3 regions of the Lactobacillus sp. B3795 genome follow, and region 2 is predicted to be linked to each of the others. Evidence: predicted binding sites of a transcription regulator. Region 2 holds the regulator's gene; each other region holds the start of a gene.

Region 1 (10,109 bases), on a different contig from region 2:
GACTATCGTGTTGGGTGGTTAACTCATTTAGCTGTTGGTATTTGATGTTTAGCTCATTGATTTGCTTGCTTAACTGATTACGGTAAGCTTTTTGCGATTCGATTCGTTCACTCATATCGTCTAATTGACGTTTTAACATCGCTAATTGATTTAGATATGGCGTTGATTGCGCCTGATATTGCTGCTTAGAGATGTCGACGACCTGGGTTTGATACGCCATCTGTTTGGACATGACGGGTGTCTTTTTAAACGTGTATGTCTGATGACGACTGAGATTGTTTTTAATAGTATGAATAAAGTGTTTATCTGATTTTGGTAGGATGTAGTAACCGATGACCATCATTGTAAAAGCAATACATAGTGCGTTTAGCTGATTGTTTATGGTTTGCATGGAAACGACGGCTACCACGATGTCGATAATTTTTAATGTAATTAGGATATATATAAATCGACGAATGAAGTGGCTGATTTTCACGTCTAAACTTCCTTTTTAAGATTTGATAATAACCCTATTTTATCAGATTTGACGCGGTTTCTCTATGCTTTTGAGAACGTTTGTTCTATATAAACGCAAAAAAATTAATAGCTCAGTAAGCTAATTTAATCAGCAAATAATTCTATAATGAGCCTATGTAAAAGCTTGTTGGACAAGATTCCCAAATGATGATACTTTGTGTTAGTTACATAATTATTTTTTGGAGGATGTCATTTTGAATTTAAACAAATCTAAAAAAAGAAGTAGAAAAATATTTATCGTAGCAGACCTTGTTCTTACATTCTTAATTGCTGCTTCTGCCGGATATTTATCAGGTAAATTTAATTTTTCTTCAAGTCAAAACATTATAGCTACTATTGTTGTAGTAATTATAATATCAATGATAACCCATATAATGCGTTTAAAAATGAATGATAACAATAAAAAGAGATAATAAATTATGCAATAAACTTAACACTCGCATAAATAAAAACAACACCCCATCACTGCGAATAAGACAATGGTGGGGTGTTGTACATGAATACTATAGATGTATCAACTTGCTTATTAGCAATATTAAGATCAACATTTTAAATATTGCAACTATCAATAAACGCAAAAAAATCCCCCGGCAGATTGCCGAGGGGATTTTTTTAGCCATGCTGTTTCTTTATCGTGGCGATGTTTCCGGGATGGTTATTGAATCCGTAAGAGTTAGAAACGACATATTGAGGACGATGTTTGGAAGCATCAAAAGTGCGGTATAGATAATCACCAATTATGCCCAGCGCAAGCATGATCATTCCTGATAGGACACACATTAGGGAGATTGCGAATGTAAGTGTCGAGATACCAGTGAAGATGGTGATTAATCCATAAATGATTCCAGCGATAATACTGATGAAACCGGTATAATTTACTATCTTGAGGGGGATTTCGGAGAATGAGGTGATTCCATCAGATGCTAGTCTAATCATTTTAGTTAGGGGGTATTTTGTGACTCCCGCATTTCGTTCTTGTCGTTCATAAGTTACGGCGGTTTGTTTAAAACCAACCCACGAAACAAGGCCACGAACGAATGGCTCCGGTTCGTTTAATTTGGAAAGTGCATCAACCACTTTACGATCCATTAGGCGAAAGTCACCGGTGTCAAGGGGGATATCAACGTTGGCGACTTTACGCATTACACGGTAGAAGGCTTTCGCAGAGAAACGTTTGAAGAAGGATTCGCCTTCACGGATAAGGCGTTTTCCATAGACAACGTCAAAGCCTTCTTGCCACTTTTCAACCATGTTTGGGATAACAGATGGGGGATCTTGTAAATCCGCATCCATGACGACAACCGCATCACCTTTGGCATATCTAATACCGGCGGTAATTGCTAGTTGGTGACCGAAGTTTCTTGAAAATTCGACCAATCTAATGTTTTCGTATTGTGATTGTGCGTGACGGATAATATCTACGCTTGAATCGACAGAGCCGTCATCCACAAAGATAATTTCGTAAGTTTCAATTTGGCATTCCACGAAGTTTTCTAGTACTTCGATGGTGTTTTTGATGCCAGCTTCTTCATTGTAAACGGGGAGAACAATGGAGATTTTGTTAGTTTTATTTGGCATGAGACACCTCCAGATTAATAAATGCTGGAAAGGTCATATAAGGTACCGTTGCTCATGTTAGATGGTCCACCACCCATGTTCATTGATTGCTTACCACTAGGTTTGGCCATCTTAGCAGATGCGCCTTTCTTCATGGTGAAGCTCATTGAGTTGGATGAAGAAGTAGTGCTGGTTGAACCACCATATTCGCTTGCACTGACCTTCTTAGCATGTTTCTTGATCCAGTTAACAATAGTGCTGTTAGTAGAACCTGATTTACCTTCATCTAGGTAGTATTTAACTTGTCCAGATTTTACTAATTGCTTGAATTTGCTTAATGTCATTGCAGGGTCAGTTCCGTTGAAACCACCCATGGCCATGACGGCTTTCTTGGTTTTAATAATATATGGAGCAGCAGTGCCAGAATCTGCGGTTGCAAATAGGTACTTGGCATTGCCTTGGTGCTTAGTTAAATAGTTCAACAATTTGGTATTAACTGTTCCGTTACCAATTCCACCTGAGTTATTACCACCACTGGTTAAGAGATCGGGACCAGCGGTTGGAATAGCTGCAGATTCTTTAGCAAGGGTAGGGGTTAATGACCAGAAACTTGGTGCTACTGCAATTGATAGTATCCCTACGATAACGATAGCCTTTCCGGCAGGTTTAGCTTTGAAGACAAGTAATAAGATACTTGCTAGAACTGCTACGACTAGGATTAAGACACTTAACCATGCGTAGTAGCTTGATACATACCATGCTTGTAGTCCGGCAGTAACAACGATTGCTAGTGGTAGGAAGTATGCCTTGTAATTGTTTAGACCGAAACGTTTAAACAAGTCCAGCATAGCTGCTAACCCAAGTCCAGCAAGTGCTGCAATGGCGGGAGCTAACATGATGGTGTAGTAAGGATGGAAGAAACTAGCTACGGAGAAGAATCCGTAAACCGGAACTAACCAACCTGTCCATAAAACAGTGTGTTTTTGACGAGTAGTAAGTTGGTACCATTTACGCTTAGGATCAGCGAAGCCGATGAATGCGGCAATCATACCGATAATCGAGAATGGTAATAACCAACTAATTTGTGGTCCTAAAGCTGATTGGAATAGACGAAGAGGACCAGCAGTTCCGATGTTAAATGCACCACCGGCACCACCCATGCCGCCTTTACCGTTCATCTTCATACCACCGCGGTTGTTTCCACCAGGGAAGTTACCACGAGATTTCATATTCTTAGATGGGTTAAACTTACCCATCTTGCCACTTGGTGGCGTCATCTTGTTGTTGCTGTTTGATTTGGTGTTACCACCAGGTTGGTTAGAACTCTTAGAAGAGCTGCTACCCATACCCTTGAAAGCACCACCGGTACCAGTAGTTTGACCTAGTAATCTTTGAGTACCGTTGTATCCAAAGGCTAGTTCTAATACTGAGTTGTGTTGTGATCCACCTTCATATGGACGGTTATTAGCTGATGTCATGTCAACTGATAGTGGCCATGATAGGGTGAATACGACTAAAGCGATTGTGGCAAGTGATAACTTACCAATCTTTTTCTTCCATGAATCGTTTGATGCTAACCAGTAGAAGATAAGCATTGCTGGAATAATCATGAAAGCTTGTAGCATTTTAATGTTAAACGCGAATCCGATGGTAGCAAAACTTCCGATTAACCAGTACATGTTGTGCTTGTTAATGGATTTTTGTAGCATCCAGATTGCTAACAATAGGAAGTAGATTAGAGTAGCATCCATATTGTTGGTACGAGAGTCAGCAACAACAATGGGGGTAATTGTCATTACTAACGCTGCGATTCTACCCGCGAATCGACCAAAGTAAGGAGTTACTAGTCGATACATTAGGTAGACGGATCCGACACCGAATAATACTGATGGTAGGACCACACTGAAGTTTGAAACACCTAGGATTTTAGCTGAGATAGCCATGAACCATAGGGCAACAGGTGGTTTATCGACAGTGATGTATCCGGCTGGATCAAAACTGGCATACCAGAAGTTTTTAAAACTCTGGGTCATACTAGTGATGGCGGAAGTATAGAAGTCGTTGGCAGAACCAGTCTTCCATGTTCCGTAACCGTACAAGCCTAATGCAATTAGGAGAATAATAGCTAACACCCAATCGACTTTATGTCGTTGGAAGAAGTTAGGCTTCTTGTCTGTCGGTTCATTCATTGGCAGATGCCTCCTTTAATTCAGTTTTTCTAAATACCCAATACTTACTTAATAGGAAGTTAGTAGGCGTAGTGACTAGAAGTGTGATTAGGGGGATAATGCTGGCAATAACGTGGAAATAGTTACTTGCCACCTCGGTCACTAAGATACTCAATGTCCATGTTAAAAGGTAAGTAAGGTAGTATTTAACGACGATCATCCAGTCATGGTTGGCTTTAAATACCCACTTTTGATTAATGGTTAGACCAATAATCGATGTAATACCGTATCCAATCGCCATTGCAAAAGTAGGAGAAGTTGCTTTATACAACATTGAATAGATAAGATAAGTTAGAATAGTATTGATAAGACCAATAATTCCGAATTTAAAAAACTGCCGCAAAATATTTATCATGGTTGGGCACTTCCTTTTTTGGAATGATTTAAGTCTAGTTTAAGAAAATTAAACTAATCTTAAAGCAATCATAAACTTAACTTAAATAACAAAATTAATTGAAATCGAAAGGAATGATTAACATGGATGGTTTAAATATCTTAATCGTCGAAGACGACGAAAACTTAGCAGCCAGTGTGGCTCAATTCTTATCACCAATCGGAAACACAACGGTGGTAAATGATGGTTTTGAAGGCCAAATGATGGGCCAAGATAACATCTATGACATCGCAATTTTAGATTTAATGCTACCGGAAGTCAGTGGATACGATATCTTAAAACATTGGCGTGTAGACGACGAAATCGACATGCCCGTTTTAATTTTGACTGCCAAGGACACCATGGCCGATAAGGTGCATGGGTTCGAATTAGGCGCCGACGATTACTTAACTAAGCCATTCCATCGAGAAGAACTAATCCTTCGTGTAAAGGCCTTGTTAAAGAGAACAGGTCGTCTTGGTAACAACAACACATTGTCAGTGGGCGAATTTAATGTTGATTTAGGTCGCCACTACGTTGAATACCAACATCAAGAATTGAAACTAAACGGAAAAGAATACGACCTATTGGTCTACTTCATGCAAAATCCTTCTACTATTATTACCAAGGACCAAATCTTCGATCGTTTATGGGGATTTGATTCTGAAACTTCATTATCAGTAGTTGAGGTATACATGAGTAACTTAAGAAAGAAGATTAAACAAATTTCTGGAGAAAACCCAATCAAGACCCTAAGAAACGTAGGGTACATGCTTGAAGGATCTAATCAATGAGAGATCGCATCTTAGAGCACAAACAACAAATTAAGTTATTCATTAAGGAACTAATTGGTTTTGCGATTTTATTTGCGATTTTAGGATTAATTGTTTACTTCTTCTTCCAAAAGTCGATTTACTCCAACATCGACGCTGGATTGAACCGCCAAAAGGAACGAATTGAAAGAAATACTTACGCCAATGAAGGTCCATTGAGTGTTAATCAACGTCCCGGCGGCTTTAATCCGTTTAACAACTACAACAATAGTGATTTTCAGACTAACGTGATTGTCTTCAATAAAAAGGGAATTATTTCCAATAGAGGGATGCTTGGTCAAAGAAACTACAAGCTATTGAGTAAGTTGACCGTTAAGAATAGAAAATTAAATCAAGTTGAAGAAATTACTTTGTGGTCTCACAATTATGTGACCACGTTTAGAGGGATTCTATTAAAGGTGTCCGACGACAACACCAATCCTGAATATGCGGGTAATTATGTATTGATTTTGCAAAATATCGATGCTGATTTACTTGCCCTACACAGTTTCGTCGAAGCATTGATTGTGACCTTGATATTCTTCTGGGCAATCGCGATTTTAATTGCTTACTACCTATCTAAGTCGAGTATGAAACCAATCATTAATTCATGGCACAGACAAAAGGAATTTAGTTCCAACGCCGCCCATGAATTGAGAACTCCATTGACGGTTATTCAAAACCAAATGGAATTCTTGCTAACCAAACCAAACGATAAAGTCGTCGATCAGATTCAACCGGTATCGACGACATTAGAAGAGGTTAAGCATCTAAAGGTCTTAACCCAACGACTATTGACGCTAGCACGTTCTGATTCCAACATCGTCCAAGCGCAACTCTCCGATGTCGAATTGAAACCATTCTTTGAAGGTGTCTTGTCACCATTCAATGAGATTGCCACAAGTCAAAACAAGTCATTTGTCGACACTATCGATGTCGATGGAACTGGCCATATTGATGCCGACTTGATTAAACAATTGGTGGTTATCCTAATTGATAACGCGATGAAATACACACCAAAGGGTGGCACCGTTGCTGTTAAAATTGTAAAGAACCACAGTAATCTAAAGATTGTGGTTTCAGATACTGGAAACGGTGTTCCTGACGAAGACAAGGCGCGTATCTTTGAACGTTTCTACCGTACAGATAAGTCTAGAAATTCAAAGACTGGGGGAACTGGTCTGGGATTATCAATCGCTAAATGGATAGTCGATCAACACCATGGTCGAATTCATGTCCGTGATAATCACCCAACTGGATCAATTTTTACAGTAAATATTAATTTATAAAATATTAAATATTACAAAGTTTTTCTAAAATTTAATATGGAATTGGCTTTCTTTTACCCCTCCGGCTCTGTTACAATATGCAATAATGATAAAACGATAAGAGGAGGTGTATAAGATATAAATTAATTTTTTAATTTCTTTATATCTTTATATGAGAAAAAAAGGATTATGGTTTTCGATTGTTGCCGTAATCGGTTTGATGCTTGCTAGCACCTCTGTACCAGCGATGGCTGATGCAAGCAACGCTAACACATCAAATACCGTTTATGACATGTCAGAATGGCAAGGCAGTCTTACCGATACCCAAGCCCAACAATTAAAAAATGAAGTACCATTTGTTATTTTGAGAGTGCAATATGGTAGTGCCTATGCCGACAAGACATTTGAACACAATCGTGATCTAATGGACAAGTACGGTATCCCATACGGGGTATACTCATTTAGTCAATACGAAAATCCTAGTGATGCCGCATATGAAGCTAAGGTGCTATACAGCCGTGCACCACGTGCAAGATTTTACGTAAATGACTATGAATCACAAACCGTTACTTCTGGTGGAACCAATGAATCAACCGATGCATGGTTGAAGGCATTGAGACCATTAGTTGGTCAACGTAAGATTCTGTTCTACTCATACGCTAATTTCATGGTGCAAAACGCAGCTAGCTCAGTTGCTAACTATGACGGTTACTGGTTAGCCGCATACCAAAACAATGAACCCGCAAGAGAACATGTTCTATGGCAATTTACTGATAAATTCCATTCAAATGCATTAGGTAAAAACCTAGATGCAAGTATGTTTACCTCAAAGGATGCTAACTGGTTCATTGGTGATATTGCCGATGCCAATAATCCTGCTCCAATACCAAAGATTAAAGCGCCAAAGAGTGACCAATCTTCTAATAAGGTAAACAATAAACAAAGTGCTGCGCAACAGAATGCGGCTAGCCAAGCTAACCAACAAGCTGCCAACACAAATAACAATAGTAATGATTCAAACAATACCAATGGTGACAATAATGCCAACAGCGACAACAATGCTAACAGCAACAATAACACCAATGGTGATAACAACACTAACAATAGCAATGATTCAAATAACAATAGTGATAACTCAGCATCAACAACAACTACTAAGACAAAGAAAAAAGCAGTAGTTAAGAATGTTAATTACACTGCCGTTAATAAATCAATGACTATTGCAGGTGGTACTGGTTTGAAGATTTACAACCACGTCCCTGGTGATAACCATTACAAGAAGAACACTAAGGCCGTTCATAAGAGTAATTCTTACGCAACCAAGCGAGTTACTATTAACTCAATAGCTAAGAATACTTCAAATGGTCGTACTTACTACCGTGTTCTACAAAACGGTAAGGTATTAGGTTGGATCAATACCAACGGTTTGGTAACCAACGTTACTTATTCTAAGTACCGCGCAACTAAGATTGTTAGAATGCACCCAAAGGTAAACTTCTACAATCACGTTGGTAACAGTGGATTCGCTGATATTCATGTTACTAACTACGGTACCGGATACGCATACACCCCAGTACAAATCACCCAACGTGCTAAGAAAGACGGCTGGAAGAAGTACTACTACAAGGCTTACTACCAAGGTAAATTTATTGGTTGGGCTTACGGTGCAATGTTTAAATAAAAAACTTTGATTAAAAAGACGATTCTTCGATTGAATCGTCTTTTTTTTGTATCTTTTTTAAATTTTTTATTAAAAATAAACATTGATATATCAACGTTTATAACACATTTTTAGCACTTGATGAAATTAAGTGCTAGTTTTCTCTTGACTATTTGACCAATACTGACTAATATAAGAATTGTTGATAGGGAATAAATAACTACCAACTAAATATTGAAAATAAAATAATGAAAAGGGGCTTTGATTATGGCTAACGAATTAAGAAACAGAGACTTCAATGTATTTGATCCAATGAACGATTTCTTCGGTGACTTTGGTAAGAATTTCTTCAATTCAGTTGCTGGTAATCAAATGAAGACTGACGTTATTGAAAACGAAGATAATTACGTAGTAAGCTCTGAATTACCTGGTTTCAAGAAGGATGAAATTCATCTAGATTACAACAACGATACTCTAAGTATTCATGCTACACATGACTTGAGCAAGGAAGACACCAACAAGGAAGGTAAGGTATTAAGAAAGGAACGCACTTCAAGCAACATCGCTCGTGCATTCTACCTACCTGATATCGATATTGATAATGTAGCTGCCGACTACGATGGCGGTATTTTAAAGATTACATTACCAAAGCAAGAAGTTAAGGATGAAGAAGCACACAAAATCAGCATTAACTAATTAACTCAAATAATAGGAGGGATATCTTATGGCAAACGAACTAAGAAACAATGTATTCAACGACTTTATGGATCCAATGAGCAACTTCTTTGATGGATTAGGCAGAAACATGGCTAACTCTTCAAAGATGAAGACAGATGTTATCGAAAATGATGATGAATTCGAAGTTAAAGCTGAACTACCTGGATTTAAGAAGGAAGATATCAACATTAATTACGAAAACGATACCTTAACAATCCATGCTATTCACGATTTGAATAAGGAACAAAAAGATGAAGACGGTAAGTTGATTAGAAGCGAAAGAACATCTAGCGATGTCAGTCGTTCATTCTACTTACCTGATGCGGACACTGATAAGATTGGTGCTAAGTATGACGGTGGTATCTTGGATATCATGGTACCTAAATCAGCGGAAAAGGAATCAAAGCACTCAATTTCTATCAACTAATTCAAAAAAGAGCCGTTATGGCTCTTTTTTTGTGTATTTTTTCTGTAATATAAAGTGAAAAAATATTATAATGGAATTGTAATGATTTTTTAAGGATGATTGGAGTGTTAGTAGATGAGATTAGGTTGTTCAGGAGCGTTAGTTCTAATATTTTTACTTTTATGTGTGGTAGCTAATCCAATATTAGCGATTACTATCGGTATCATCATTGCTTTAGCGGTAATTATATACGTAGTAATTAAGAACCACGGAGAGGTAGAACAAGCGCGTTATAACAATGCTCAAAACATTGACGCCTCAATGTCAAAAGAAACATCATTCCAATTCAATAGTATGGTTTACAAGCCAGTCACATCTTCTAAGGATGACATTCCTAACATGGAAATGATCCTAAGAACTGACCCAATCAAATACATTAAGAGCGATGAATTATCAAAACGTGAACAAGACATGTTAGATTCAGGTTACTCAATGGAAAACATCAAAGTTGCCAGAATCAACGTGGTTCAAGGTTACAACGCCCAATACCAATTGTTTGATCGTTACTATGA
Region 2 (10,109 bases):
ATGTGGACTTACTATTGAAAACTACAACGACATCAAGGAAGGTGACGTTGTAGAAGCCTACGAAATGAAAGAAGTTCCTGCTAAGTAAAGGAGTGAATTGATATGGCTCAATACAGAGTTGGAAGACTAGAACAAGAAATTCAAAAAGAAGTTAATGACATCTTATTAAAACGTGTGAGAGATCCACGAGTTCAAGGTGTAACCATTACTGGTGTTGACGTAACTGGTGACTTACAACAAGCTACTATTTACTACAGCATCTTATCTGATAACGATAATGATGAAGAAACTACCCAAAAAGGTTTGGATAAGGCAACATCATTAATCAGAGGTGAATTAGGTTCTCGTTTGAGTATCTACCGTACACCTGAATTAACATTCAAATTGGATGAATCAATTCAATATGGAAGTAAGATTGATCAATTAATCAACAAATTAAAACGAGAAGATCGTTAATAAAAAAAGAACCCGTAACTGATGTTATGGGTTCTTTTTGTTTGCTCTGATTTAGTGAAAAAAGGCGTCTATGATATAATTTAAGATATAAATAACATCTGAGGAGTCGTGTAATATGGACGGAATTATCCCATTATATAAAGAAAAGGGTATGACCAGTTTTGCCTGCGTTAGTCAATTACGAGGCATTTTAAAAATGAAACGAATTGGTCACAGTGGAACACTAGATCCAAACGTAGAAGGAGTTTTACCAATTTGTTTAGGGAAGGGTACCAAACTAGTCGAATACCTAATGAACTCAGGAAAGGTATATCAAGGCAGCATTACCTTAGGTTTTGATACCACAACCGAAGATTTAGACGGTGAAGTGGTCAGTACTAAACCACTAGAAAAGCCACTAACAGACGATGAAATTAATGAACTACTTAACAGTTTTGTTTCTGAAGATTTAATTCAAATTCCACCAATGTATTCAGCCGTGAAGGTTAATGGAAAAAGACTTTATGAATACGCCAGAAATGGTGAGGAAGTAGAACGTCCAGAAAGACATGTTCAAATTCATTACTTTAAACAAATCAAAGACAGCATTTATGATAAAGACAAAAAACAACAAACTATCTTCTTTGAAGTTGGTTGTGGTAAGGGAACCTATGTAAGAACGCTTTCTGTTGACTTTGGTAAAAAGATTGATATGCCAGCTGTGATGTCTAGTTTAACTAGAATTAAGAGTGGTGGTTTTACAATTGAAGATACTTTTAAGATTAGCGAAGTAAAATCAGCCGTAGAAAATGGCACTATCGATGACATCGTTAAATCAATTGATTACGCATTGACCGACTTTAAGCATGTTGAACTAAACGAAAGCCAATGGAAGATCGTCCAAAATGGTGGTTTCTTGGATTTAGGTGTTTTAGGTATAAATGACGATAAATGTGTGTTAACGTTTAACAACGAAGTTAAGGCTTTGTACTTCTATGATCAAAACAAACAAATTTACAAACCAGAAAAAATGTTTAGCAATCAATAATCGAAAGGCATGAAATTATGGAAATAATCAAATTACATCATCCATTGAGTTCCGATTTTCATCAATCAGAAAAGCTAGTTTTAGCAATGGGCTATTTCGATGGAATTCACTTAGGCCATCAAAAGGTATTGGAAAAAGCGCGCGATATTGCCATGCAAAAGAACCTACCTTTGGCAGTATTAACTTATGACCATAAGCCTGCTGTAGTATATAAACAATTATCACCACATGATAGAAGAAACATCATTATGTCAGACAGCAAAAATGAAATGTTTGAATCATTGGGTGTTAATAAGGTGTTCGTTGTTAACTATAGTTTTAGTTTTCAAAACCAGACACCACAAGAATTTGTTGATAACTACCTAGTTAGATTTAATGCCGACACCGTAGTTGCCGGAACGGATCATACTTATGGTGCCAAGGACGCAACAATGGACTTACTACCAAATTATGCAAAAGATCGATTTGATGTAGTTGCCGTGGACTTGGCAGATTATCAATTAGAAAAAATCAGTTCAACTAGAATTAGAAAGAACCTAGACGAAGGTCACATTCAAACAGTGAACCATTTAATGGGAAGACCATTTCAAACTGGTGGAACTGTTGTCCATGGCTTTGCCCGTGGTCGTGAATTGGGCTATCCAACAGCCAACATCGAACACGATGAACTACAATGGCTACCAACTATCGGTGTCTACGTAGTTGATGTGTTTATCGGTGAAAAAAAGTATCATGGGATGGCTTCAATTGGGCGTAACGTTACCTTTGGTGATAAGAATCCAATCACAGTAGAAATTAATATTTTAGATTTTAATGACAATATATATGGTGAAGTATTAAAGGTAGATTGGCTATACCGTATTCGTGGTGAAGTGAAGTTTGAAGGGATTGATAAGCTAATTAAGCAACTTCAATCTGACGAAGATTTCACACGTCAATATTTTGAAAATAACTAGTCTTTTTCTTGACTTATATAGATGGCTTTGGTAAATTAATAATTGTGGTTAGCACTTAACACAGATGACTGCTAAAGGTGCTAATCGATAAGGAGTGATCGGGTATGCTTACTGAAAGAGAAAAAATGATTTTGAAAATCATCGTTAATGATTACACAAAATCAGGTGTTCCTGTTGGTTCAAAGGCATTATCCAGTCAATTACCAATACATGTCAGTTCAGCAACCGTTAGAAATGAAATGGCATTTCTAGAAGAGATTGGTTTAATTACCAAAAATCATTCTTCATCGGGACGTGTTCCATCAATCGAAGGTTATCGCTACTATGTTGATAACTTGTTGAATCCAAATCCAATTGATAACAGTGATATGATGATTATTCAAAATTCACTATCAGGAAGATTTAGACAAATTGATGAAATCGTTCAACAATCAGCTGACATTCTATCTAACTTAACAAATTACACTGCATTGACTTTAAAGCCGGAACAAGAAACAACTCCCGTTTTGGGGAGCTTTCGTTTAGTTCCACTTGGTAATCATAAGGTGATGGCAATTCTAATCACTGATAATGATGAAGTTGTTAACCAGGTTTTCCATATTGATGGTGACTTGGGCGGTGACAAGTTAGATGCCGTTGTCAGAATGATCAATGACAAGTTAGCAGGGAAGCCTTTAGACGAAGTTATCACTAAGTTGAAGACAGAAATCGTACCTGAAATTCTCAAGTACGTTAAGAACCCTGATAGCTTAGTTCAAACTCTTGATGATGTTTTGATGCAAGCTTCTACTAATCAGTTTTATATCGGTGGTGAATTGAATCTATTGAGTTTTACTGATAATAATGACATCAGTTATCTAAAGCCAATTTACTCATTGTTAAATGATACTGATGATGCTGCGAAGTTCATCAAGAGTTCAGATAATTCAATTTCCGTTCAAATTGGACCGGAATTAAGCAATGATCTATTAAAGGATTACAGTATTATTACTGGTTCCTATGATGTTGGACCATATGGAAAGGGTGTTATCGCCGTTCTAGGTCCTACTAGGATGCCATATTCTAGAGTAATTGGAATCGTTGATGGATTTAGAAATGAATTATCAAAGAAACTGAGAAATTATTATGATAAATATAATCAGTAAAAGGAGGCATTCATTTGGCTAGCAAGAAGGATGATGAAAAAGACCTAGAAAAAGCAACTTCAAAGAAAGAAGCTGCTAAGGACAAAGGCGCCGACAAAAAGAAGGACGCTAAGAAAGATAAAAAGGATTCATTAGAAAAGCAAGTTGAAGAACTTCAACAACAAGTTGAAGATTTCTCTGACAAGTATCTTCGTGCTGAAGCAGAAATGCAAAACATGCAAACACGATTCAAGCGTGAACGTGCAGATATCTACAAGTATGATGGTCAAAAACTAGCAACTAGTATCTTACCTGCAATGGATAACTTGGAACGTGCATTGGGTGTTGAAGTTTCAGATGATAGTGGAAAGCAATTAAAACAAGGTGTTGAACTTGTTCTAAAGCATTTCAACAAAGCATTATCTGAAAATGGCATTGAAGAAATTGATGTCTTAAACAAACCATTTGACCCAAGCGAGTGTCAAGCGGTTCAAACAGTTCCTGCAGATGATGATCATCCAGCAGACACTGTTGTAGAAATTTTACAAAAAGGCTACAAACTAGCTGATCGTGTTATTCGACCATGCATGGTTGTAGTTGCTCAATAAAAAAATAATCAAGGAGATAATAAATTATGGCAAGTAATAAAATTATCGGTATCGATTTAGGTACTACTAACTCAGCTGTTGCTGTTCTTGAAGGTAAAGAACCAAAAATCATTACTAATCCAGAAGGTTCACGTACAACTCCATCTGTTGTTGCATTTAAAGATGGCGAACCACAAGTTGGTGAAGTTGCTAAGCGTCAAATGATCACAAACCCAAACACCATTGCTTCAATTAAGAGTCACATGGGTGAAGAAGGTTACACTGTAGATGTTGATGGTAAGAAGTACACTCCACAACAAATCTCAGCAATGATCCTACAATACATCAAGGGATTCGCTGAAGACTACTTAGGTGACACTGTTAGCGAAGCCGTTATCACTGTTCCTGCATACTTCAACGACTCACAAAGACAAGCAACTAAGGATGCTGGTAAGATTGCTGGTTTAGATGTAAAACGTATCATCAACGAACCAACTGCTGCATCATTAGCTTACGGTCTAGACAAGCAAGATAAAGACGAAAAAGTTCTTGTATATGACCTTGGTGGTGGTACTTTTGATGTTTCCGTTCTTGAATTAGGTGACGGTGTATTCCAAGTACTATCAACTAATGGTGATACTCACTTAGGTGGGGATGACTTTGATAAGAGAGTTATGGACTACCTAGTAGAACAATTTAAGAACGAAAATGGCATCGACTTATCACAAGACAAGATGGCATTACAAAGACTAAAGGATGCTGCTGAAAAGGCTAAGAAGGATCTATCAGGTGTTTCTGAAACTGAAATCAGTCTTCCATTCATCTCATCAGGTGAAAATGGTCCACTTCACTTACAAACTACACTATCACGTGCTAAGTTTAACGAATTAACTTCTGACTTAGTTGACAAGACTAAGGTTGCTTTTGACAACGCTCTAAAAGATGCTGGTCTAAGCACTTCAGATATTGATGAAGTTATCCTAAATGGTGGTTCAACTCGTATCCCAGCCGTTCAAGAAGCTGTTAAGAGCTGGACTGGTAAAGAACCAAACCACTCAATCAACCCTGACGAAGCCGTTGCTTTAGGTGCCGCTGTTCAAGGTGGTGTTCTAACTGGTGATGTTAAGGACGTTGTATTACTTGATGTTACTCCACTATCATTAGGTATCGAAACTATGGGTGGTGTATTCACTAAGTTAATCGATAGAAACACAACTATCCCAACTTCTAAGTCACAAGTATTCTCAACTGCCGCTGATAACCAACCAGCCGTAGATATTCACGTACTACAAGGTGAACGTCCAATGGCAGCTGACAACAAGACTTTAGGTCAATTCCAATTAACTGACATTCCTGCTGCACCTCGTGGTGTTCCTCAAATCGAAGTTAAGTTTGATATCGATAAGAATGGTATCGTAAACGTTTCTGCTAAGGACAAAGGTACTGGTAAGGAACAAAAGATTACCATCAAGGATTCAAACGGTCTATCAGATGATGAAATCAACCGTATGATGGATGAAGCTAAGAAGAACGAAGAACAAGACAAGAAGCGTAAAGAAGAAGTTGATTTGAAGAACGAAGTAGATCAATTAATCTTCCAAACTGACAAGACTCTAAAGGATGTTGAAGGTAAGGTTTCTGAAGATGAAATCAAGAAGGCTAAAGAAGCTGAAGATGCATTGAAGAAGGCTAAAGAAGACAACAACTTAGACGAAATGAAAGCTAAGAAGGATGATTTGAGTCAACAAGTTCAAGCACTTGCTGTTAAGTTATACCAACAACAACAAGAACAAGGTTCAGATCAACAAGGTAACGCAAACGATTCATCAGACAACAAGGGTAAAGACGACAACACTGTTGACGGCGATTTCCATGAAGTTCATGATGATGACAAAAACAATAAGTAATTAGATTACTTTAAAAAGGGTCAAAGTCTGACTTGTTGGGCTTTGGCCTTTTATTTCAAAATGAAGGTTATGGGGGATTAAAATGGCAGATAAGGATTACTATTCAATTCTGGGAATATCAAAAGACGCCAGTCAAGATGACATTAAGCACGCTTACCGTAAAATGTCTAAGAAGTATCATCCTGATATCAACAAAGAACCCGGTGCTGAAAAGAAGTTTAAGGAAATTAACGAAGCTTACGAAGTACTAAGTGATGAACAAAAACGTCGTAATTACGATCAATTTGGTTCAGCTGATGGCCCAGCCGGTGGATTCGGCGGAGGTGCCGGAGGCTTCGGTGGCGGAGCTGGAGGATTCTCTGGCTTCGGTGGCGGCGGCTTCGACGACATCTTCAGCCAATTCTTTGGTGGTGGAGCAAGAGGTGCTCAAAGAGATCCAAATGCTCCTGTTAAGGGTCGTGATCTTCAATACCAAATGACAATCAATTTTGAAGATGCCGTTTTCGGTAAGAAGACTACGATCAGATACGACCGTGAAGCTAAGTGTGATACCTGTGATGGTTCAGGTGCAAAACCAGGAACTCATCCAGAAACTTGTCACCAATGTAACGGTAGTGGTTACGTAACATCAGTTCAAAATACACCATTAGGTCAAATGCAAACTCAACATCCATGTCCTACTTGTGGTGGAACTGGTAAAGAAATTAAGGACAAATGTCCTAAGTGTGGTGGCTCAGGTCACATGCACGAAAGTCACAAGGTAGAAGTAAACATTCCTGCCGGTGTTGATGATGGACAACAAATGAGATTACAAGGTCAAGGTGAAGCCGGTGAAAACGGTGGACCTTACGGTGACTTATTCATCGTATTTAGAGTAAAACCTAGTCGTGACTTTGAACGTGATGGCTCTGAACTACATTACTCACAAAACATCTCATTTACTCAAGCTACTCTAGGTAGCACCATCAAGGTTAAGACCGTATATGGTGATGTTGAAATGAAGGTTCCAGCAGGAACTCAATCAAATACTACCTTCAGACTTAGAGGTAAGGGAATGCCTAAGATTAACAGTAGTTCAAAAGGTGATGAACTAGTTACTGTTAAGATTGTCACTCCTAAGAGTTTAAACAAACAACAAAAACAAGCTCTAAAAGCTTTTGCTGAAGCATCTGGAGAAGAAGAATACAAGAATGGTGGATTCTTCGAAAAGATGAAAGATGCTATGAATGGCAAGAAATAAATTAAGGGTCGCATATGCGACTCTTTTTTGTTGCCGAAAAGAATTCTGATAGCATGATTTAGTTTGTGCATTGTCTTTTTGGTTGTTATAATTGTATTAATACATTACGTTGAAAGTAGGAATAAACATGGACATAGCAAAAATGAAGGAACATCAAAAATACATTCGTAACTTTTCGATTGTTGCTCATATTGATCATGGTAAATCTACTTTAGCCGATCGAATTTTAGAAATGACAGATACTGTCGCAAAAAGAGATATGCAAAACCAATTATTGGATGACATGGAACTTGAAAGAGAACGTGGAATCACAATTAAGTTGAATGCAGTTGAGCTAAAGTACCATTCTAAGGATGGTCATGACTATGAATTTCATCTTATCGATACACCAGGACATGTCGATTTCTCATACGAAGTATCAAGAAGTTTGGCTGCCTGTGAAGGTGCTGTTTTAGTTGTCGATGCCGCTCAAGGTGTTGAAGCACAAACTTTAGCCAATGTTTACTTGGCAATCGATGATGATTTGGAAATTGTTCCTGTAATTAATAAGATTGATTTACCTTCTGCCCAACCAGACATGGTTAAAAAAGAAGTTGAAGATATCATTGGTATCGATGCCGAAAACGCTGTTTTAGCTAGTGCTAAAAAGGGAATCGGAATCGAGGACTTATTGGAAAGAATCGTAGAAGAAGTACCTGCTCCTCAAGGTGATTTAGATGCACCACTAAAGGCACTTGTCTTTGACTCTGTTTACGATGATTATCGTGGAGTTGTTTTGAGTGTTCGTTTACGTGATGGTGTTGTTAAACCAGGAGACAAGATTCGCTTAATGAACAGTGGTAGTGAATACGAAGTTACCGAAGTTGGTGTTAACTCACCACATCCTGTTCAAAGAGAATACCTAATGGCAGGAGACGTTGGATACATCACTGCAAGTATCAAGGATATCAACCAAACTCGTGTTGGGGATACTGTTACTAACGCTGATAACCCAGCCGATGAACCACTACCAGGTTACCGTGAAATGGAACCAATGGTTTATTCTGGTTTATACCCAACCGACAACGCTAAGTTTGGTGACTTAAGAGAATCACTTGAAAAACTTAAGCTAAACGATGCTGCCTTGGAATTCGAACCTGAATCATCACAAGCACTTGGATTCGGTTTTAGATGTGGGTTCTTAGGAATGCTACACATGGATGTTGTGCAAGAACGTCTAGAAAGAGAATTCAATCTAGATCTAATTACCACTGCACCATCTGTTACTTACCACGTCTTTACTACTGATGGTCAAAGAAAAGATGTGGAAAATCCATCTGAAATGCCAGATGCTTCGGAAATCAAAGCCGTTGAAGAACCATACGTAAAAGCAACTGTAATGGTGCCTAACGATTACGTTGGTGCCGTGATGGAACTTTGCCAATCACGTCGTGGTCAATTTGAAACAATGGAATACATCGATGATTACCGTGTTAACATCATGTACTCAATTCCATTATCAGAAATCATCTTCGACTTCTTCGATAAGTTGAAGTCAACCACTAGAGGATATGCATCACTTGATTACGAATTAGGGGACTACAAGCCTTCTGATCTAGTTAAGATTGATATCCTATTGAACGGTGAAAAGGTCGATGCATTGAGTTTCATTTCTCACCGTCAATTCTCAGCTAGTCGTGCTCGAGTAATCGTTGAAAAACTTAAGAAGATTATTCCACGTCAAAACTTCGAAATTCCTGTCCAAGCCGCAATTGGTGCTAAGGTCATTGCTAGAACTAACATCAAAGCTTACCGTAAGGATGTTACTGCTCACCTATACGGTGGTGACAGAACCAGAAGAATGAAGCTATTAGAAAAGCAAAAAGCTGGTAAGAAACGTATGAAAGCCGTCGGTAAGGTAGACATTCCACAAGCCGCATTCATGGCTGTTCTACAAACTGATGAAGAAGAAAGCGATAAAAAGTAATTGACTTCATAAGAAATTATCAGTATGATATATTAAAAATATAGAGTCTTTAATTTAGTCCCGTGAGGCTGATAAGATTAGCGAATTTAATAAAAATTTGTGAAGGTCTATTCGTCTAGGGATGAATGGACCTTTTTTGCTAGATTAAAGCTCTGAAATCATTTAGGGGGATTGGTTATGAATAAAAATTCAGACACCATTTTAGATGTTAACGATAAACCAGGATTCTGGCTTTGGATTGGTTTATCACTACAACATATGTTTTCAATGTTTGGGAGTACAGTAATCGTACCATTATTGGTTGGTTTAAGCCCAAGCATCGCTTTGTTTACTTCAGGAGTGGGAACTTTAATTCACATTCTAGTAACGCAAAAGAAGATTCCTGCATACATGGGATCTAGTTTCGCATTCATCGTACCAATGAAGTACTTGATGCAGGTAACTGGTTATCCTGGAATTGCTCAAGGGGTAATTGCAGTTGGTGTAATTTATCTAGTAGTCGCATTGATTGTTGCCATGATTGGTTCGGAATGGATTGATAAGTTGCTTCCAGCAGTCGTGGTTGGACCAGTTGTAATCGTAATTGGATTATCACTAGCATCTAGTGCTGCCAACGATGCAATGCTAAACAATGGAAATTATGACTACAAGTACGTGTTCGTCGCATTGGTAACGTTACTACTAGCAATCTTCTTTAACATGTACCTAAAGGGTTTTCTAGGCTTTATGCCAATTCTACTAGCCATCGTTTGTGGATATGTTTTATCAATCGCGATGGGATTGGTTAACCTAAGTACAATCGCAAATGCACCATGGTTTGCAATGCCTAAGTTTGAAATTCCGTTC
Region 3 (10,109 bases), on a different contig from region 2:
CCTAAGGTGGAAGAGTTTAAACAAAAAGTGATTGATTTACTAAATGGTCGTGTTGAAATGCACGATGGCGATGAAAAGTACTTTGAAGTTGATTATGATCCATACAAAAAAGAATGACCAAATGGCCATTCTTTTTTTAGTGGTTATCTTTACTTGTGTTTTCTTTAACGACTTTTTTAATTGCGTTTAGTAATGGTTGTCTATCCTTACCAGCTAAACCGATTGATTCAACGAATAGTTCCAACCCGATTAACGTTGCAATCGTTAGTAGAATGGAACCCCAAATTGTTGATATTGGGTATAGCAATGAAATGAATGAGAAAATCAAAGCAATTCCATAGATTACCAATACGGTTTGACGATGAGTCAATCCGATTTGCATCAAACGGTGATGTAAGTGTCGTTTGTCAGCATGCATGATTGGTTGCTTGTTTAACATTCTACGTAAGATTGCGTAAATGGTATCGGTGATTGGCACACCCAGGATAATTACCGGAATAATAACGGTAATGAATGTGGCATTTTTCAATCCGTTCAATGAGAAAATTGAAATCATAAAACCGATGAACAATGATCCGGTGTCCCCTAGATAGATTCTAGCTGGGAAGAAGTTGTAAGGTAAAAATCCTAAACATGCTGCAACAAGTGCAAAAATCATGATTGAAACGTAGACGTTTCCAACGTTTAGGAAGAAGAACCCAGTAATTCCCATGGTGGTCAAAGCAATAACTGCGACCCCCGTTGCTAATCCATCAAGACCGTCAATTAAGTTAACGGCGTTGGTGATTGCTAAAATCCAAATTAGAGTAATTGGTAAACTTAACCATCCTAAACTAAATGTTCCAATGAATGGTAATGATATGTTACTCATTTGAATATTTCCGAAGAAAAAGACAATGATTGCTGCTAAACTAATTCCAAATACTTTCTGACGTGGTTTTAATACAATGATGTCATCAATTACCCCTGTAATAATGATGACTACTTGGCCCGCAAACATCCCATAAAGTTGATGGGTTGGCATTTGCGACCTTAATAGGAACATCGTGGCAATTGTGTATGACACAAAGATTGCCAATCCTCCTAATGTCGGCATCGGAATTTTATTCATTCTTCGCTTATTTGGACTATCGATAGCTCCCCAGCGAAATGCTAACTTTCTGATAAACGGCGTTACCACAGCAGAAATTAACATTGTCGCGAAAAGGGAAACGATAATTTCGAATTTTAGCATAATCGTTATCCTTTCGTTTTATAATACTATTAATAAATTATACAAATGTAACAGATTAAAAACAAGGTTAAACAAAAAAAGGATTCCCAAAGGAATCCTTTTTTATTACATCATTGGTCCCATTGAAGGGTTCATTGAATCTTTCTTTTCTTCTGGTAAGTTAGCAACAACAGCTTCAGTAGTTAATAGCAATGCTGAAACAGATGCGGCGTTTTGAAGAGCTGATCTTGATACCTTGGTTGGATCAACAACTCCGGCCTTAATCATATCTTCGTATTCACCAGTAGCAGCATTGAAACCAATACCCATTTCCTTGCCCTTTAGATGTTCAACAACGATTGAACCATCAATTCCGGCGTTGTGGGCAATTTGTCTAACTGGAGCTTCTAGAGCACGTAAAACAATGTTTACACCAGTCTTTTCGTCACCTTCAGCAGGGATTTCTTCTAGATCCTTTAGAATATTGATGAATGCAGTTCCACCACCAGGAACGAAACCTTCTTCAACAGCGGCTCTAGTTGAGTTCAAAGCATCTTCAATTCTGTACTTACGTTCTTTTAGTTCAGTTTCGGTAGCTGCACCAACACGGATAACAGCAACACCACCGGCTAACTTAGCTAAACGTTCACGTAGCTTTTCTTTGTCGAATTCTGATGTAGTAGTTTCTAGTTGGTTCTTGATTTCTGCAACACGTGCAGCTAATTGGTCCTTGTCACCGGCACCTTGAACGATTGTAGTGTCATCCTTAGTAACGTTAACCTTGTTAGCTTGACCTAATTGATCTATGGTTACATCCTTTAGGTTTAATCCTAAGTCGTCAGTGATTAAAGTAGCGCCTGTAAGAACTGAAATATCTTGTAGTTGAGCCTTACGACGGTCACCAAAACCAGGAGCCTTAACAGCAACAACGTTGAAAGTACCACGCATCTTGTTTAGTACCAATGTTGGTAGTGCTTCACCACCAATATCATCAGCAATGATTAGAAGTGAACGACCTTGTTCAACAACTGATTGTAAAACTGGTAGGATTTCTTGAATGTTGTTAATCTTCTTGTCAGTAACCAAGATGTATGGGTTGTCTAAGTCAGCTTGCATCTTGTCGTTGTCGGTAACCATGTATTGTGACATGTAACCACGATCGAATTGCATACCTTCTACAACGTCCATAGTTGTGTTAACACCACGTGAATCTTCAACAGTGATAACACCATCGTTTCCAACCTTTTCCATAGCATCGGCGATTAATTCACCAACTTCTGGGTTAGCAGCTGAAATGGAAGCGATTTGAGCAATATCATTCTTGCTCTTAATTTCGTTTGACATCTTGTGTAGCTTTTCAACGGCTACTTCGGTTGCCTTTTCGATACCGCGACGAACACCAACTGGGTTGGCACCGGCAGTAACGTTCTTCATTCCTTCGTTTACGATTGCTTGAGTTAATACAGTAGCAGTAGTAGTACCATCACCGGCAATGTCGTCAGTCTTTGATGCAACTTCTGATACTAACTTAGCACCCATGTTTTCAAAATGATTTGGTAGTTCGATTGACTTAGCGATTGTAACACCATCATTAGTAATGTTTGGTGTACCTGTTGATTGTTCAACAACAACGTTTCTACCCTTTGGTCCTAATGTAGTCTTAACAGTGTTTGCAAGTTTATCAACACCTCTTAGCATTGAACGTCTTGCGTCTTCTGAAAATTTAACTTCCTTAGCCATTTTTATTCACCTCATTAATAATTTCGTTTTATTTATTATTCAACGACAGCTAAAATGTCGCTTTCTTTTAGTACTAAATATTTTTGACCATCGTAGTCTACTGAAGTACCTGAGTACTTGTCGTAAACAACTTCGTCACCCTTCTTAACTTCTGGTGTAACAGTTTGGCCATTGTCTAAAACTCTACCGTTTCCTACGGCAACAACTTTTCCAGTTTGTGGTTTTTCTTTAGCATTATTTGCTAACACAATGCCTCCAACTGTTTCTTCTTTAGCTTCTTGTGCTTCAATAATTACACGATCACCCAATGGTTTTAACATTTTGCTTGACCTCACTTTGTTTTTTTATCTGTTTTATCAGTGTTAGCAGTCATTTATTATAAGTGCTAATCACTATAAATAATATATTATTTTTTAGATTCATATGCAAGAATTTTAAACCCTACACGATATAATCCTACAAAAAAAGATGGGCCAATGGCTCATCTTTCTTATTCACCTTCATAGTGTTCAATGAAGTAAATTAATGTTTGTAATTCGTTGGTTAAATCAACGTTTTGCACTCTGACATTTTTGGGAACTGATAAACGTTTTGAAGTAAAGTTCATGATACCCTTTGCTCCACCCTTTACGGCTTCATCACATAGGCCTTGAACTACGGTTGCTGGAACAGTAAAAATAACTACTTCAATTTGTTGATCTCTTAATTGTTCTTGTAAGTCTTTAACATCGTATACTGGTACACCACTTTGAACAGTGTTGATCATGTCGTCATGAATATCAAAGGCAGCTGAGATTCTTACGTTACTATCTTTGTGAAAATTAAAGTGTAGTAAGGCTTGACCCAAATTACCTAAACCGACTAATGCAACATTTGTTAAGTGATCTTGATTTAGAATCTTCTTGAAGAAGTCTAATAAATTATCAACCTCGTATCCATATCCACGTTTTCCAAGAGCTCCAAAATAGGATAAATCTCTTCTAATGGTTGCTGAATCAACTTGAACTGCTTCAGCAAAAGTACTAGAGGATATTCTCTTTATTTTCGCGTCGTGTAAACCGCTAAGATATCGATAATACATAGGCAATCTTTTAGCCGTTGCCCTAGGAATTTTAATATCCAAAATCTTCCCTCCCGAATCTTTCATAACATTTATGTATTCTATCATAAAAACAAAGTTTGTGAAAATATTATCATCTACTAAAAAGGATTGAACATTTTAATTTATCGGGGGAAATATGCTAAAATAGTCATTATTACTGATAAAACAAGAGAATTAGGAGGTGAATTTTATGATTATTTTACAAGCAAATAAAATGACAAAACGATTTGGTGGGCAAGATCTTTTCACAAGCGTTAACTTGAGTATCGAAGAAAACAGCAAGGTCGCCTTGGTTGGTCGAAACGGTGCTGGTAAGTCAACCTTAGTGAAAATGATTTTGGGCGATGAACCAATTGATGAAGGTGAAGTCACCACCAAAAAAGGTATCACCATTGGATACTTAGCCCAAAATACTGGTCTAACTTCTGATGCCACCATCATCGAAGAAATGACCAATGTCTTTGCTGATTTAATCGATTTAGAAAATAAAATTCACGAATACGAAAACAAGATGGCTGATCCAAACATCAACTCGGATCCAGAAAAGCTGGCTGAGGTTTCACAAACTTATGACCAACTTCAAGCTGAGTTTACCGCCAAGAACGGTTTTTCTTATCAAGCCGAAATTAAGGCCGTGTTAAACGGATTTGGCTTCGGTGAAGAAATGTACGACCATAAAATTAGTGAGCTATCAGGTGGTCAACAAACCCAACTAGCAATGGCCAAGTTGCTTCTACAAAAGAAGGACCTATTGATTCTAGACGAACCTACTAACCATATTGATGTTAAGACCATTAGTTGGTTGGAAGATTATCTAAAGAGTTATCATGGTGCCCTTCTAATTATCTCCCATGACCGTTTCTTCATGGATAAGATTGTCGATCAAGTCTACGACCTATCACAAGGTCACATGACTCATTATGTCGGGAACTACTCCAGTTATGTTGAGCAAAAGAAACTTAATTACCAACATCAACTAAAGGAATACGAAAAGCAACAAAAGAAAATCAAAGAGATGCAAGACTTCGTTGATAAAAACATTGTTCGTGCATCCACTACTAAACGGGCTCAATCAAGAAGAACTCAATTGGAAAAGATGGAAAAAATTGCGGCACCAACCCGTGATGATAAATCCGCTCGTCTTTCATTCACTCCTGAAAAACAAAGTGGAAACGTCGTTTTAAACGTCCGTGATGCCGCAATCGGATACGATGATAAAATTCTATCTAAAAACATCAATATTGATGTTAAACGTAATCAAGCGGTAGCATTGATTGGGCCAAACGGAATTGGTAAGTCAACATTGCTAAAGACTATCATGAAGCAATTACCACTCCAATCTGGTGAAATCGAACGTGGTACCGGCGTTCAAATTGGTTACTACGACCAACACCAAGATAACCTACACCCCAACAAGACCGTCTTAAACGAAATCTGGGACGACTACCCTACTTACCCGGAACAACGCATTCGTTCAATTCTAGGTAGTTTCTTGTTCTCTGGTGAAGACGTTGAAAAAGTAGTTGGTAACCTTTCTGGTGGTGAAAAGGCCCGCCTAGTTTTAACTAAGCTATCCATGAATCACGATAACTTCTTAATCCTAGATGAACCTACCAACCATTTGGATATCGATAGTAGAGAAGTGTTGGAAAACGCATTGATCAATTTCGATGGAACTATTTTGTTTGTATCCCATGATAGATACTTCATCAATAAGTTAGCCACTCAAATTGTTGAACTATCCCCTGATGGTAGCGAACTATTCCTTGGTAACTACAACTATTATGTAGAAAAGAAGGAAGAACAAGCTGCCATTGAGGAACACAAAAAAGAAGAACAAGCCAAGACCGAAGATGTTGAAGATACAAAACCAAAGTCACAAAATCAAAAAGAATTCATTGCTAACAAAGAGTTACAAAAGAAGCAACGTAAGCTAAAACGTCAGGTGGAAGACCTAGAAGAACAACTAGACTCCGCTCAAAAAGATAAATCAGCAATTGAAGCTGAAATGGTTAAACCAGAAAACTTAAATGACATTGAAAAGCTTAATGATTTGCAAGCTAAACTAACCGATATTAACTCTAAGATAGAAGAGATTGAAACCAATTGGGAAAACGCAATGATGGAACTTGAATAAACAAAAAAGATGAATCCAAAACGGATTCATCTTTTTTTATTCTTCATCTTCCAAAAGGTCGAATTCCAAACTTGGGTCAGCATTCAAGTTAACGCCAGCAAAGACATTCTTCTTTGCCATGACGTATCCGGCTGCACCAATCATTGCGGCATTGTCACCACAAAGTTTGTTTGGTACCTTGATTAATTCTGTTGTATCAATCTTATCGATTGCTTCTTCTAAAGCACTGCGAAGGCCCTTATTAGCGGCAACCCCACCGGCTAAAATCAATTGAGAAACAGGATATTCTTGTAATGCTCTAGTGGTCTTATCAACTAAAACATCAACGACGGCACTTTGGAAACTAGCAGCTAAATCGTTCTTATCCAATTCTTCATGAATTTGATCAGCATGGTGAGTGGTGTTTAGAAACGCACTCTTTAAACCACTGAATGAGAAATCAAAGTTATCTTCTTTTTCCATCGCACGTGGGAAGTTAAAGGTATCCTTACCTTCTGCAGCCATTGCATCAACCTTAGGACCAGCTGGGTAATTAATTCCCAATACTCGACCAACCTTGTCGTATGCTTCTCCGGCGGCGTCATCCCTAGTTTCACCGATAATTTTGAAGTCGCCCTCTTCTTTCATTAGGACTAATTCAGTATGACCACCGGAAACCACCAATGCCAATGCTGGATAGTTAATCTTGGTAACGAATCGACTGGCCAAGATGTGTCCGGCAATATGGTTAACCGGAATCAATGGGATATTGTGTGCCCATGCAATGGTCTTTGCAGCAGTAACACCGATTAATAGCGCCCCCACTAGACCGGGACCATATGTCACAGCGATTGCGTCGATGTCATCGTATGAAACATCGGCTTGCTTCATTGCATCTTCAACACAGATAGTGATTTGTTCAATATGATGTCTACTTGCGACTTCTGGAACGACTCCACCGAATCGCTTGTGACTATTGATTTGCGTTGCAACAACGTTTGATAATATTTTTTCGCCATCTTCGATAATGGCCACACTAGTTTCATCACAACTAGATTCAAAAGACATAATTATATGTGGTTGCACAAAAAAACCTCGTTTCATTAAATTCCAAAGTTATTTGGAATAGTTTCGTATAGACTTAAATCTAAAACCATATCGACGGCATCTTCATGATCCCCGTCGTAATAGCCCTTTTTCACACCAACTTGTTTGAAACCTAAGTCGGAATATAATCTTTGGGCCTTTACGTTACTAATTCTAACTTCCAAAGAAACCGTCTTGTAGTTCAATTGACGGGCCTTTTTGATAATCTTAGCGATTAAGAAGTAACCTAATCCACGTTCTTGGTATTCTGGTTTTACAGCAACGTTTGAGATATGACAGTCACCTTGTTTATCGTTTAAAGAACTACCGATAAAAGCAACTAGTTCATCTTCTTGGCGCAATAGTAAATAAAAGCGATCTAGACGTGGTTTTAGCTCAGGTAAAAACGCTTCGTCGGTCCATGGTGCCTTACCATCGTAGACGTCACGTTCGATATTAACCATTTCAGGAATATCGGTAACCATTGCCTTGGCCAAGTAAAACTTATCGCCATTAATCTTTACGATGTGATTCTTGATATTTAGGTGTTCCTTTTTCATTAGGTGCTCGGTATTCACAAATTTTTTCTGATACCAATTAATTAACTTTTTCAACATATGAAGTAACTTCTTCCCCGGGATGATTTTGTTTCCAATCTGCTTCAGCTTTAGTCAAACGTAAATATCTTGGTACAAATGCATGAATGTCTTCAACAGGTGATAAGGTTTGTCCATATAAACCTAACCTAGCTGCTTGTGGCAAGTTATCAAAACTATCAGTAAAAATAACTTTATCGCCAAACTTCTTCTTTAATGCATCTTCAAAATGTGGTGCGTCGGTACCAACAGCATAGACTGCTTTGTCTTTGCTATCAATTCTGTCTAACCACTTATCAAAGTCAGTATGACAGTCTTCTAAGACACTTTCTGGAACGCCATTTTTAATTTCATAAAGTCCAGAAAAGACGTTATTGTTTCTAGCATCAAAAATTGGCATTACAAGACTGCCCTCTTGCTTAATATTAAGCGCTAAGGTTTGCAAACTTGATACACCCACTAGTTCAATTCCTAGTGTGTATGCCAAAGTTTTAGCTGTGGCAGTCGCAATTCTAATTCCAGTGTATGATCCTGGACCGTCTGCCACAACAACTCTTTGTAAGTCCGATGGTGTTAAGTCCACCTTTGTCATTAATTCATCAATAATTGGAAGTAAATATTCCGCATGCTTTTGATGAACAGTAGTTGTTTCTGTCGCTAATATTTGATCATCATCCAAAATAGCAACAGTTAGTTGTCGATTGGATGTATCTAAAGACAATACTTTCATCCTGTTTTTCCGTCTCCCTAATAACTTTATTAATATACGTAATAATTCTAAAACAAATTATAACAAAAAAATAGGTGTCTCCATAATAAAAATGAACACACCCGAAAATATTTAATCATTTTTGCGCCAAGTAATGTTGGCAATTGCAGAATGACTGTCGCCACTCATGATTTCATGCTTAGTTAGAATTGAACCGTCTTCTTGTTCTTCCATGTCGTAGTAACTTTCTACGGTTGATCCATATTTAACTTCATTTTCGTATCTTAATAGGAAATGAGTTGGGGTATGGTTGGTTAGGAAGTCGGCAGGTAAGACGTTTACCATCCAATCCATGTAATGAGCATTGTTTACGTGTTGGTTTGAATCAATGTCTGTATATCTTACCCTGAAACTTTGTTTAGTTTCTTCGTTGTATTGGACCTTTTGTGGTTTAGGCATCTTAGGAACTTGGTTCACCTTTTCAGCACCAAATGGTTCTACTGTTTCCTTTGGAATGGAAGCAATCTTTCTTTCCTTATAGTTCATAGCTGCCCATAAACCGGTCATGTGCATTAACACTTCACCAGATTCACTTTCGATAGTGAATTCACGGTAAGCAAAGTACTTGTTGTATGACTTTGATTTAGTGTTAATGGTGATATTTTCATCAACCACTGGCATACGGTTAATATGCACATCGTATTGAATAACAACCCAGGTAACTCCGAACTGGCGGACAAATTCAGCGCCGACACCAAGCTTATCACTATGATCTTCTGATGCTAGGATAATGACATCTAGCATCATCGCAATGGTCATACGACGGGTAAAGTCAGCTTCATAGTAGGTAACTCGATGTTTTTCACTAAAAACAGTTGGTTGGTTTTCCATTATTATTCACTCCTAGATTTCGTGATAGATATTGTAAATCTCTTGTTTTTTTACTTTGTGTAGCTTAGCAACCTCTTTGATTGCTGCATTGGTCTTCATGCCCTTACCAATAAACAAGTCAACTTGTTCTTGGATAGATAATCCAGCCAACTCATCTTGTTCCTGGTTTTCTTGGGTGGCGTTCTTATTACCATCAACAATTACCACGAACTCACCACGAACTTGATTTGCTTCGGTCCATTCGATTAGTTCAGAAATACTACCGCGGTCGAATTCTTCGAACTTCTTGGTTAGTTCCCTGCACAATACCGCCTGTCGGTCGGCACCAAATACCTTTTGCATATTCTTAAGAGTTTTGTTTAAACGATGAGGAGCTTCATAGAAAATCAGTGTTTCACTATGTTGGTTAAGTTCCTCTAATTCGCTAATCTGGTCACTATTCTTTCGATTTAAAAATCCAAAGAAATAAAATGGTTGTGGAACCAGTCCGGAAGCAATTAGTGCTGTTAATCCAGCGTTTGCTCCAGGAAGTGGGACAACATTAATATTATTATCAACACATGCTTTCACTAGTTCTTGACCTGGATCACTAATTGATGGCATCCCTGCGTCACTAACTTGAGCAACATTTTGACCGTCATTTAAAGTTTGTACCA

The links. The regulator HrcA, encoded in region 2, represses chaperone genes, less so after heat shock. The targets are predictions, from matches to a motif close to TTAGCACTCNNNNNNNNNGAGTGCTAA.
Region 1: the regulator HrcA is predicted to act here: its motif matches at 8,546-8,572, upstream of J3U50_RS04705 (Hsp20/alpha crystallin family protein).
Region 3: the regulator HrcA is predicted to act here: its motif matches at 3,316-3,342, upstream of groES (co-chaperone GroES).

What each region holds. Positions count from the first base shown of each region.
Region 1 is NZ_JAFNPE010000011.1:21,650-31,758, forward strand. Features, by position in the region: gene J3U50_RS07340 (restriction endonuclease) at 1-475, opposite strand, end outside; gene J3U50_RS04670 (hypothetical protein) at 711-929, shown strand; gene J3U50_RS04675 (glycosyltransferase family 2 protein) at 1,129-2,094, opposite strand; gene J3U50_RS04680 (glycosyltransferase family 39 protein) at 2,109-4,262, opposite strand; gene J3U50_RS04685 (GtrA family protein) at 4,255-4,656, opposite strand; gene J3U50_RS04690 (response regulator transcription factor) at 4,779-5,468, shown strand; gene J3U50_RS04695 (cell wall metabolism sensor histidine kinase WalK) at 5,465-6,775, shown strand; gene J3U50_RS04700 (GH25 family lysozyme) at 6,927-8,435, shown strand; gene J3U50_RS04705 (Hsp20/alpha crystallin family protein) at 8,682-9,110, shown strand; gene J3U50_RS04710 (Hsp20/alpha crystallin family protein) at 9,139-9,558, shown strand; gene J3U50_RS04715 (hypothetical protein) at 9,673-10,109, shown strand, end outside.
Region 2 is NZ_JAFNPE010000005.1:164,575-174,683, reverse strand. Features, by position in the region: gene infB (translation initiation factor IF-2) at 1-88, shown strand, start outside; gene rbfA (30S ribosome-binding factor RbfA) at 103-456, shown strand; gene truB (tRNA pseudouridine(55) synthase TruB) at 572-1,483, shown strand; gene ribF (riboflavin biosynthesis protein RibF) at 1,501-2,439, shown strand; gene hrcA (heat-inducible transcriptional repressor HrcA) at 2,544-3,584, shown strand; gene grpE (nucleotide exchange factor GrpE) at 3,599-4,171, shown strand; gene dnaK (molecular chaperone DnaK) at 4,198-6,057, shown strand; gene dnaJ (molecular chaperone DnaJ) at 6,140-7,297, shown strand; gene lepA (translation elongation factor 4) at 7,425-9,263, shown strand; gene J3U50_RS02640 (uracil-xanthine permease family protein) at 9,441-10,109, shown strand, end outside.
Region 3 is NZ_JAFNPE010000006.1:185,050-195,158, forward strand. Features, by position in the region: gene J3U50_RS04190 (YigZ family protein) at 1-117, shown strand, start outside; gene J3U50_RS04195 (glycosyltransferase family 4 protein) at 137-1,234, opposite strand; gene groL (chaperonin GroEL) at 1,340-2,953, opposite strand; gene groES (co-chaperone GroES) at 2,989-3,273, opposite strand; gene J3U50_RS04210 (redox-sensing transcriptional repressor Rex) at 3,444-4,079, opposite strand; gene J3U50_RS04215 (ABC-F family ATP-binding cassette domain-containing protein) at 4,246-6,192, shown strand; gene tsaD (tRNA (adenosine(37)-N6)-threonylcarbamoyltransferase complex transferase subunit TsaD) at 6,229-7,239, opposite strand; gene rimI (ribosomal protein S18-alanine N-acetyltransferase) at 7,275-7,874, opposite strand; gene tsaB (tRNA (adenosine(37)-N6)-threonylcarbamoyltransferase complex dimerization subunit type 1 TsaB) at 7,855-8,583, opposite strand; gene J3U50_RS04235 (acyl-[acyl-carrier-protein] thioesterase) at 8,695-9,453, opposite strand; gene rsmI (16S rRNA (cytidine(1402)-2'-O)-methyltransferase) at 9,466-10,109, opposite strand, start outside.